3 regions of the Paramixta manurensis genome follow, and region 3 is predicted to be linked to each of the others. Evidence: predicted binding sites of a transcription regulator. Region 3 holds the regulator's gene; each other region holds the start of a gene.

What was found. The regulator PurR, encoded in region 3, represses purine synthesis genes. The targets are predictions, from matches to a motif close to CANGCAAACGTTTGCNTG.
Region 1: a site for PurR is predicted at 1,581-1,598, ahead of pyrC (dihydroorotase). Genes of this name have one in related genera too.
Region 2: a site for PurR is predicted at 1,751-1,768, ahead of galS (HTH-type transcriptional regulator GalS). Genes of this name have one in related genera too.

Annotation. Positions count from the first base shown of each region.
Region 1 covers NZ_CP054212.1:1,874,886-1,878,048, reverse strand. The annotation lists gene grxB (glutaredoxin 2) at 108-755, shown strand; gene PMPD1_RS09160 (lipoprotein) at 932-1,495, shown strand; gene pyrC (dihydroorotase) at 1,667-2,716, shown strand; gene dinI (DNA damage-inducible protein I) at 2,807-3,052, shown strand.
Region 2 covers NZ_CP054212.1:3,042,165-3,045,327, reverse strand. The annotation lists gene folE (GTP cyclohydrolase I FolE) at 1-490, shown strand, start outside; gene yeiB (DUF418 domain-containing protein YeiB) at 561-1,721, shown strand; gene galS (HTH-type transcriptional regulator GalS) at 1,883-2,923, shown strand.
Region 3 covers NZ_CP054212.1:2,197,097-2,200,259, forward strand. The annotation lists gene punR (DNA-binding transcriptional activator PunR) at 1-887, shown strand, start outside; gene purR (HTH-type transcriptional repressor PurR) at 938-1,963, opposite strand; gene cydH (cytochrome bd-I oxidase subunit CydH) at 2,250-2,339, shown strand; gene PMPD1_RS10695 (aldo/keto reductase) at 2,599-3,163, shown strand, end outside.

The DNA of each region.
Region 1 (3,163 bases), 320 kb from region 3:
GCCGACGCGGTTTGCCCTTCGCCCTATTCTCTTCCATACTTCCCTAATACATTCAAAATATTAATGGCGGCAAGGGCCGCTATCCACGTGAGTAAGGAGAAGATCCGGTGAAACTTTACATCTACGATCATTGTCCATTCTGCGTTAAAGCACGCATGATTTTCGGCTTAAAAAATCTGCCGGTCGAACTGGTTGTCCTGCTTAACGATGACGAAGAAACGCCAAAAAAATTAATCGGTCAGAAGATAGCTCCCATTCTGCAAAAAGAGGATGGCAGTTGTATGCCTGAGAGTATGGATATTGTTCGTTTTATCGATAAGCAAGATGGTGAGCCTTTGATCACCGGCAAAACCAATCCGGCCATCAGTGACTGGCTACGTCAGGTGAATGGCTACGTGAATAAATTGTTGCTGCCGCGTATTGCCGAAGCCGCTTTTGCTGAATTCGCCACCCCTGAAGCACGCCGTTATTTTAAGGACAAAAAAGAGGCAAATGTCGGCAGTTTCGCTGAGCTGAAGCAACATGCGCCGGGTCTGGTGAAGAAAATTAGCCAGGATCTGCGCGATCTGGATAAGTTCATCGTCAAACCGAACGCGGTCAATGGCGAACTGTCGGAAGACGATATTCATCTGTTCCCCTTACTGCGTTCCCTTACGCTGGTTGCCGGCGTTGAATATCCCAGCCGCGTGGCAGAGTATCGGGACAATATGGCTAAACAAACCCAAGTTAACCTGCTCTCTTCAATTGCTATTTAATCAGCGGGGCGGCGCTAACACTCGCCGCCCATTTAACCCACTTCCGTTTACCGACACATTTCCTTGCCTTTTTCGCCCCCCTTTCAGTGATATCCTGGTGACTCTGACGACGCGCTAAGGCAAGCTATCATGCTGAAACAGGACCGTTTGTGTGAATAAAATTATTGAGGATTTGAATGAAGAAGGCATTTCTCGGGCTGGCAGCCCTTATTTTTGCTGGCTTATTGGTCGGCTGTAACCAACTCACTCAGTACACCGTTAACGAGCAGGACATTAACAAGGCGCTGCAAAAACATAATAATTATGAAAAAGATATTGGCGTATCGGGCTTAGTTAATGCGCACATTGTATTGAGCAATTTAAGTAGCCAAATTGGCCGTGAAGAGCCGAACAAAGTCACACTTTCCGGCGATGCTGACGTCAATATAACTTCACTTTTCGGCCCGCAACAAGCCACCATGAAACTTAAAATGAAGGCGCAACCGTGGTTTGATAAAGACAAGGGCGCCATTTATCTCAAAGATCTGGAAATTGTCGACGCGGACGTACAGCCGGAAAAAATGCAGTCGATCATGAAATCAGTGACGCCATATCTTAACCAGTCACTAAAAAGCTACTTTGATCGTAAACCGGCCTACGTTTTAAGTTCCGATCGCAGTAAAGCCGAATCGTTAGCGAAGAAATTCGCCAAAGGGCTGGAAGTGAAGCCCGGCGAGTTAGTGATTCCATTTACCGATTAATCATCGCTGCCGGTTTCGGTCCAGCCACCAGCCAAAAGCGTGAGCCGCCCTGCTCACGCTTTTTTTCTTCTAACCACATAAACCAAGTGCAATCGGTTGCCTTTATCCTTATGCTTAGTCCCCGGCTGAAATCCGCCATGTGATCTTTTCTTCTTAGCCGGAGCCTTAAACATGACTGCACGCCCTCAAGAACTTATTATTCGCCGCCCTGACGACTGGCATATCCATCTGCGCGACGATGACATGTTGCAAACCGTGGCGCCTTATACCAGCGCGGTATGCGGTCGTGCGATTGTGATGCCTAATTTGGTACCGCCAGTCACCAGCGTCGAGGCGGCGCGCGCGTATCGCGAGCGTATTCTGTCCGCCGTTCCGGCGGAGCATGACTTTCAGCCGTTAATGACCTGCTATCTGACCGATTCGCTCGATCCGAACGAAGTCGAAAAAGGTTTTAATGAAGGGGTGTTCACGGCGGCAAAACTGTACCCAGCCCATGCCACGACTAACTCTAGCCACGGCGTTACCAATATTGCAGCCATCGCCCACGTGTTGGAGCGGATGCAAAAAATCGGGATGCCATTATTGATTCATGGCGAAGTCACCGATGCACATATTGATATTTTCGATCGTGAGGCGCGTTTTATCGAAACGGTGATGACACCGCTACGCCAGCAGTTCCCGGAGCTTAAAGTCGTTTTCGAGCATATCACCACCAAAGAGGCCGCCGCTTACGTGCAGGAGGGCAATCGTTATATTGCCGCTACCATCACGCCACAGCATTTGATGTTCAACCGTAACCATATGTTGGTCGGCGGCGTACGCCCCCATTTATATTGCTTACCGATCCTCAAACGTAATGTGCACCAGGAGGCGTTACGCCAAGTTATCGCCAGCGGTAACCCGCGTTTCTTTCTCGGAACCGATACCGCGCCGCATTTACGCCATCGTAAAGAAGCCAGTTGCGGCTGCGCGGGCGTGTTCAATGCGCCGACCGCCCTGCCCGCCTATGCCACGGTATTTGAAGAGATGAACGCGCTACAGCACTTTGAAGCTTTCTGTTCAGAAAACGGCCCGCGTTTCTATGGGCTGCCGCTCAATCAGGGCACGCTGAAGTTAGTTCGAACCCCGTGGACGGTAGAAGAGAGTATTCGTATTGGCGAAGAAACGCTGGTGCCCTTCCTCGCCGGGGAAACCCTCAACTGGCAAGTTGCTACCGCCTAATCCTTTCGGGAAGCGTTGGCTTCCCATCTTTTTATTGCTTTCGCATCGAGTATACTGTATTTATATACAGTATACTTTTCGGAGGCTTTTATGCGTGTCGAAGTTACTGTCGCAAAAACTACTCAACTCCCTCAAGGCGCGCTTGAAGCGCTCACCAGCGAGCTGGAAAAACGAATTAATCACCATTATCCCGAAACGCAAAACCATGTGTCGGTCCGCTATGCCAGCGCCAATAATTTGACGGTTATGGGGTCGGGCAAAGAGGAAAAAGATCGGATCAGCGAAATTTTGCAGGAAACCTGGGAAAGCGCTGATGACTGGTTTATTACTGGTTAACCACTCTGTTGTGCCGTTGTTTGCCGGATATCGCGTCCGGCTTTTTTATCGCTTTTCCTTACCTCAGTAACCAGAACCCATACCCTAATAATTTGCGTTGCAGGAAGAGGA
Region 2 (3,163 bases), 850 kb from region 3:
TCTGGTTGAGACGCCGCATCGCATTGCAAAAATGTATGTGGATGAAGTTTTTTCCGGGCTGGATTACGCGAACTTCCCGAAAATCACCTTGATTGAAAATAAAATGAAGGTGGATGAAATGGTCACGGTACGTGATATTACCCTGACCAGTACCTGTGAACATCACTTCGTGATTATTGATGGTAAGGCGACCGTGGCCTATATCCCCAAAGATAAAGTGATTGGTTTGTCGAAGATTAACCGCATTGTACAGTTCTTCGCCCAGCGCCCGCAGGTACAGGAACGTTTGACGCAGCAGGTGCTGATTGCTTTGCAAACGCTACTTGGTACCAACAATGTGGCGGTTTCGATTGATGCGGTTCACTATTGCGTGAAAGCGCGCGGCATTCGCGATGCAACCAGCGCGACGACCACGACGTCGCTTGGTGGTTTGTTCAAGTCGAGCCAGAATACCCGTCAGGAGTTCCTGCGCGCGGTACGCCACAACTAATCAATGCCTGATGTGCCTCACTGTATGGTGGGGCCATTCACCCGGATAAATGCGGACAGGAAAGCGCGTCATGCCACGCAATATCACGCTGGATTTCATCCGCGGTTTGGCTATTTTGGGCATTTTACTGCTCAATATTGTCGGCTTTGCGCTTCCCTCTGCGGCTTATCTTAATCCTGCCTGGAACGGGCCGCCCTCCGTTAGCGATCGCTGGACCTGGGCGCTGTTAGATCTGTTCGCGCAGGTCAAATTTCTCACGTTGTTTGCGCTGTTGTTCGGCGCCGGATTACAGATGTTGCAGCCGCGCGGTAAAGCCTGGCTGCGGGCGCGGCTTACCTGGCTCACATTATTCGGTTTTATCCACGCAGTGTTTTTCTGGGAAGGCGATATTTTGCTGGATTACGGCATTATTGGCCTGATTGCGTGGCGATTAATCCGCGATGTTCCTTCAACTCGTACCTTGTTTAAAACCGGCGCATTGCTGTACCTGATCGGCGTGGCGGTGCTGGTGGTCTTCGGCCTGATTTCGTCGCCGGAGCCGAGTCATTCATGGCTGCCAGGCGCGGCGGAAGTGCAATACGAAGCGTTGTGGAAGCCAGCCGGAGGGTGGGAAGCGGTGCATAACCGTCTACAGTCTCTCTCCTCTTCGCTGTTAGCGCTCGGCGCGCAGTATGGCTGGCAACTGGCCGGTTTAATGATGATGGGCGGCGCGTTAATGCGTAACGGCTGGCTGCGGGGCGCTTTTAGCCAACGTCACTATCGCCGTATGGCCGCGCTGTTATTGCTGCTTAGCGCGGTCATCCAAATTCCCTCAATCGTCATACAATGGCAAGTGCAGTGGGCATTTCGCTGGTGTGGCTTCTTTCTACAGGCGCCGCGTGACTTAGCGGCACCGTTACAAAGTCTTGGTTACGCCGCACTCTGTTTTGGCTTTTGGTCACAATTAGCCAGGCTGAAAATAACCCGGGCAATTTGTTGCGCCGGGCGGATGGCATTAAGTAACTACCTGCTACAGACGCTAATTTGCAGCACGCTCTTTTACCGTTTTAACCTGTTTATGCAGTTGGACCGGTTGCAGCTTTTGGCGCTGGTCCCGGCGATCTGGGTCATTAACCTGATATTTTCCGTGCTCTGGCTGCGTTATTTCCGCCTGGGGCCGATGGAGTGGGTGTGGCGCAAATTAACCGCACTCGGCGCCGGACAATCGCCGAAAAACTCTCTGCCAGGATAATGACGGCCATCACAAAGGTTGCAGAATTGTATGTAACCGTTTTCATGAGTGTGACGAGATTCACGCAGCCGAAGGGCAACCCCTGACAGAATAGCCGCCAGAAACGCTTCATGTGTCAGGTACGCTATGCAATTTTTCACTTTTTTCACCAGGATGCGCCCATGATTACCATCCGTGACGTTGCGCGTCAGGCGGGGGTGTCGGTCGCGACGGTATCGCGTGTGTTAAATCACAGCAATGCGGTAACGCAAGAAACGCGTGATGCGGTATTACAGGCGGTTGAATCTCTGGGCTATCGGCCAAATGCCAACGCGCAGGCGTTAGCCACCCAAGTGAGCGATACCATTGGTGTGGTGGTGATGGATGTCTCCGACCCCTTTTTCGGCGCATTGGTTAAAGCGGTCGATACGGTAGCGCAGCGCCTGCAAAAACATGTCTTAATCAGCAACTCCTGGCATCAGGAAGAAAAAGAGCGTCATGCGATTGAAGTGTTAATTCGTCAGCGTTGTAGTGCGTTGATTGTTCATGCAAAAACGCTTTCCGATCGGGAACTGGCCGGTTTTATGGAACAGGTGCCAGGCATGGTTCTCATCAACCGTATTATTCCCGGCTATGCGCACCGCTGTGTCTGTCTTGATAACGTCAGCGGGGCACTAATGGCAACCCGTATGTTGCAGCAGTACGGCCATCAGCGCATCGGTTATTTGAGTTCCAGCCACCCGATTGAGGATGTTGAGCAGCGGCGCGAAGGCTGGTTAATGGCATTGGCCGAGCAGGGCATCGTGCCGCCGGAAGTCTGGGTCGCCAGCGGTGAACCCGATATGCAAGGCGGCGAAGCGGCGATGGTAGAACTGCTGGGGCGTAACCTGCATCTTACCGCGATACTGGCTTATAACGACGGGATGGCGGTCGGGGCGCTCACCGCATTAAAAGATAACGGTATCCTGGTTCCGCAGCACTGCTCGGTGGTGGGATTTGATGATATTCCCGCGTCGCGCTATACCGATCCACAATTGACTACCGTGCGTTATCCTATTGTTTCGATGGCAAAATTGGCAACTGAGCTGGCGTTAAAAGGTGCGGCAGGGCAGTTAGATGCCAGCGCCCAACACTGTTTTATGCCGACGCTGGTTCGGCGTCACTCGGTCGCCGGGAAACAAAGTGTGGAGCCGGTCACTAATTCAACCGATTTACCGATGTAACCGTTTTCAATCTGTGAGTAAATTCACAGTTAATTAACATCACGCTCTCTATGATGACAGCGTCGTACCAAGGGTGAAACATAATGTAACGCACCATCTTCCCCGTCTGGCGCGTTACCACACAACTGCGAAACAGTTCGCCCTCGCTGTCTGGAAGCATTACCCAACACGGAAGTCAGGATTTGTGTTAGCAAATCATCGGCTTCGCGCAACGTTTTCTTAACATATCGCCTCGCTGAT
Region 3 (3,163 bases):
ATGCCGTTGCGCGTACTGGCAGTTTTACCGCAGCGGCAAATGAGCTTCATCGCGTTCCCTCCGCCGTCAGTTATACGGTACGGCAACTGGAGGAGTGGTTGGCGGTAAGCTTGTTTGAGCGGCGGCATCGCGATGTGGTTCTGACCGATGCCGGCGCGCTATTTATTCGCGAAAGCCGTGGTGTTATCAAAAAAATGCTTGCCACGCGGCGTCAGTGTCAGCAGGTAGCTAATGGCTGGCGAGGTCAGTTGAGCATTGCGGTCGATAGGATTGTAAAACCACAGCGAACGCGTCAACTGGTGTTGGATTTTTACCGCCACTTCCCGGATATGGAACTGCTGGTTTCACCGGAAGTCTTTAATGGGGTTTGGGATGCGCTGGCAGATGGGCGAGTTGAAGTGGCTATTGGGGCAACTCAGGCCATTCCGGTCGGTGGCCGTTTCGCCTTCCGCGACATGGGCACCCTGAACTGGCGTTGCGTGGTAAGCGCCACACACCCATTAGCCAGCTATCGCGATGTGCTGGATGATGAAGTCATTCGCGCCTGGCCATCACTGGTACTGGAGGACACCTCACGCGCCTTACCGCGACGAACCACTTGGACGTTGGACAATCAGCGGCGTCTGGTGGTACCGGATTGGGAAACCGGGTTCGATTGCTTACAGGCCGGGCTTTGCGTCGGGATGGTGCCCGGGCACTTCGCCGCGCCGTGGTTAGCCGCGGGGCATTTGCATGAGCTAAATCTGGCGACACGTTTTCCCGACAGCCCCTGCTGCGTGAGTTGGATCGAGCAGGATACGTCTCCGGCGCTGACATGGTTATTGAGCTATCTTGGCACCGGAGAGACGTTGAATGAGGAGTGGTTACGTGAAGAGAAGGGAACCTAACGCCCATCGCGTCGTGTTGCGGACAGCGGCGCTGCCCGCAGCATTAAGCGTTACCGCCGGTAATCAAGGAACGGGCCATCGGCAACCGAGCGGCGCTCGACCAGATGGGGATGAACTTCAATAGTTTGCGGCTCTTCGCGTTTGTTGATAATACGGTCAAGCAGCATATCGAAAGCGGTTTCGCCTAACTGCTCTTTAGGCTGGTGTACGGTGGTCAATGCTGGCGCGAAATAACGCGCGTTGCGCACGTTGTCATACCCGATCACCGAAATATCCTGTGGGACGCGTAACCCCAGTTCATCGGCGGCGCAAATCGCGCCCATCGCCATAATATCGCCGCCGCAAAATACAGCTGTAGGCCGCTGTTTTTGCGAGAGAATCTGTTGCATAGCTTGGTAGCCTGATTCTGGCTCAAAATCGCCCTGAACAATCCATTCGTTGCGCACCGGGATATTCTCTTCAGCCAATGCTTTCAGAAAGCCGGCGTGACGACCGCCGCCGGTATTTCGCTCCATCTGGCCGGGAATCGCCCCAATATCACGGTGACCACGCTCAATAAGATAGCGACCTGCCAAATAGCCGCCTTCAAAAGCGTTATCCAGCACCGTATCGGTAAAGTCGCCGCGTGATTCGCCCCAATCCATCACCACCATCGGAATAGAACGGTTTTCTTCCAGCATTTTTAATAAATCGTTCGGATATTCCGAACACATTACCAGCAACCCGTCGACGCGTTTTTGCGCCATCATTGACAGGTAGGCCTGCTGTTTTTGCAAATCGTTATGCGCATTGCCAAGGATGAGAGTGTAGCCACGCTCAAAACAGCGGTTTTCGACCGCCTCAATAATTTCGGCAAAATAGGGCGCTTCGCTTGAGGTGGCCAACAGGCCGATCGACTTAGTGTGATTAACCTTAAGGCTGCGTGCGACCGCGCTCGGCGAATAGTGCAGCGCTTTAATCGCATCCTGCACCGCTTCCCGCGTCTCTTCGGCTACGAAACGGGTTTTATTGATGACATGTGAAACGGTGGTGGTCGAAACCCCGGCGCGTTTCGCCACATCTTTAATTGTTGCCATTAAAATGGTACTCCTGGTTTATCGCAACTGGCTGATAAACTGAATGTTAATCGTTTGCGTCAATTTAGCTTTTCGACCCGGCGTTATTCATGTTTTAGGGTGGCTTTCTGAGTCATATCAGGAAGGTGGAACACCGGGAACAGGCAGCCAACAACCGAATGCGACGGTTGTTGCGCAACGGAAAAACGAAATTCTATCAAGGCTGTGAGCATAAGACGAGATTTTTACCGGCAACTGTGCGAAAATCTATTCAATTACCCTTTGTAAGGTCTTTCAGGAGCGAAACATGTCAACCGATCTAAAGTTTTCATTGTTTACAACCGTCGCTGCTTTACTGGTGATTGTGGCTTTTAGCCTGACGGCGGTTATGCACTAAGCTGGCGAAAATAAAAAATCATTGATGAGCTGCACGCCAAATGTTGGGCATCCAACAAAGTAAGGTGCAGTTTTTTTATGTGCCGACACGCCCCTCGCTGCAGGCATCTTTGAACTATCACGCATAAGAAATGAACGCACACGCCTTCTTCGCTGATTAAGGACGACATACCCTGTCTGTTCCGGTTGGAAGCGATCACTCGCCCTCGACTTACCGGCAGCTCATTGGCTGCATTCTCTAACCTGAACAGGAGCAATCAATGCCTCTCAATCACTTTGTCACACTTGGACGTTCCGGATTGCGCGTTAGCCCATATTGTCTGGGAACCATGACGTTCGGTGAAGACTTCGGCTGGGGAGCCAGCCCCGAAGAGTCGTTCGCTATGCTTGATGAATATCTGGCGCGTGGAGGAAACTTCGTGGATACCGCCAATATTTATACTGCCGGTCATTCTGAGCAAATTATCGGAGATTACCTTACCCAAAATCGCGTTCGGCGCGATGCGTTGGTACTTAGCACTAAGTTCTATTGCAACCTGCACCCGGGCGATCCGAACGGCGGCGGGGCGGGGCGCAAAGCGCTTATCCAACAATGCGAAGCCTCTTTGAAACGGCTCCAGTGCGACTATATCGATATCTATTGGTTGCACAACTGGGATCGAACCGCGCCCATTGAGGAGACACTACGCGGTCTCGACGATCTGGTTACCGCCGGTAAAATTCGTTATGTCGGCTTCTCAGACATTCCCGCCTGGAAAACGGCCGAAGCGCAGATGTTTGCTCAATTTCGGGGATGGGCGCCGATTATTGCGCTCCAGCTTGAGT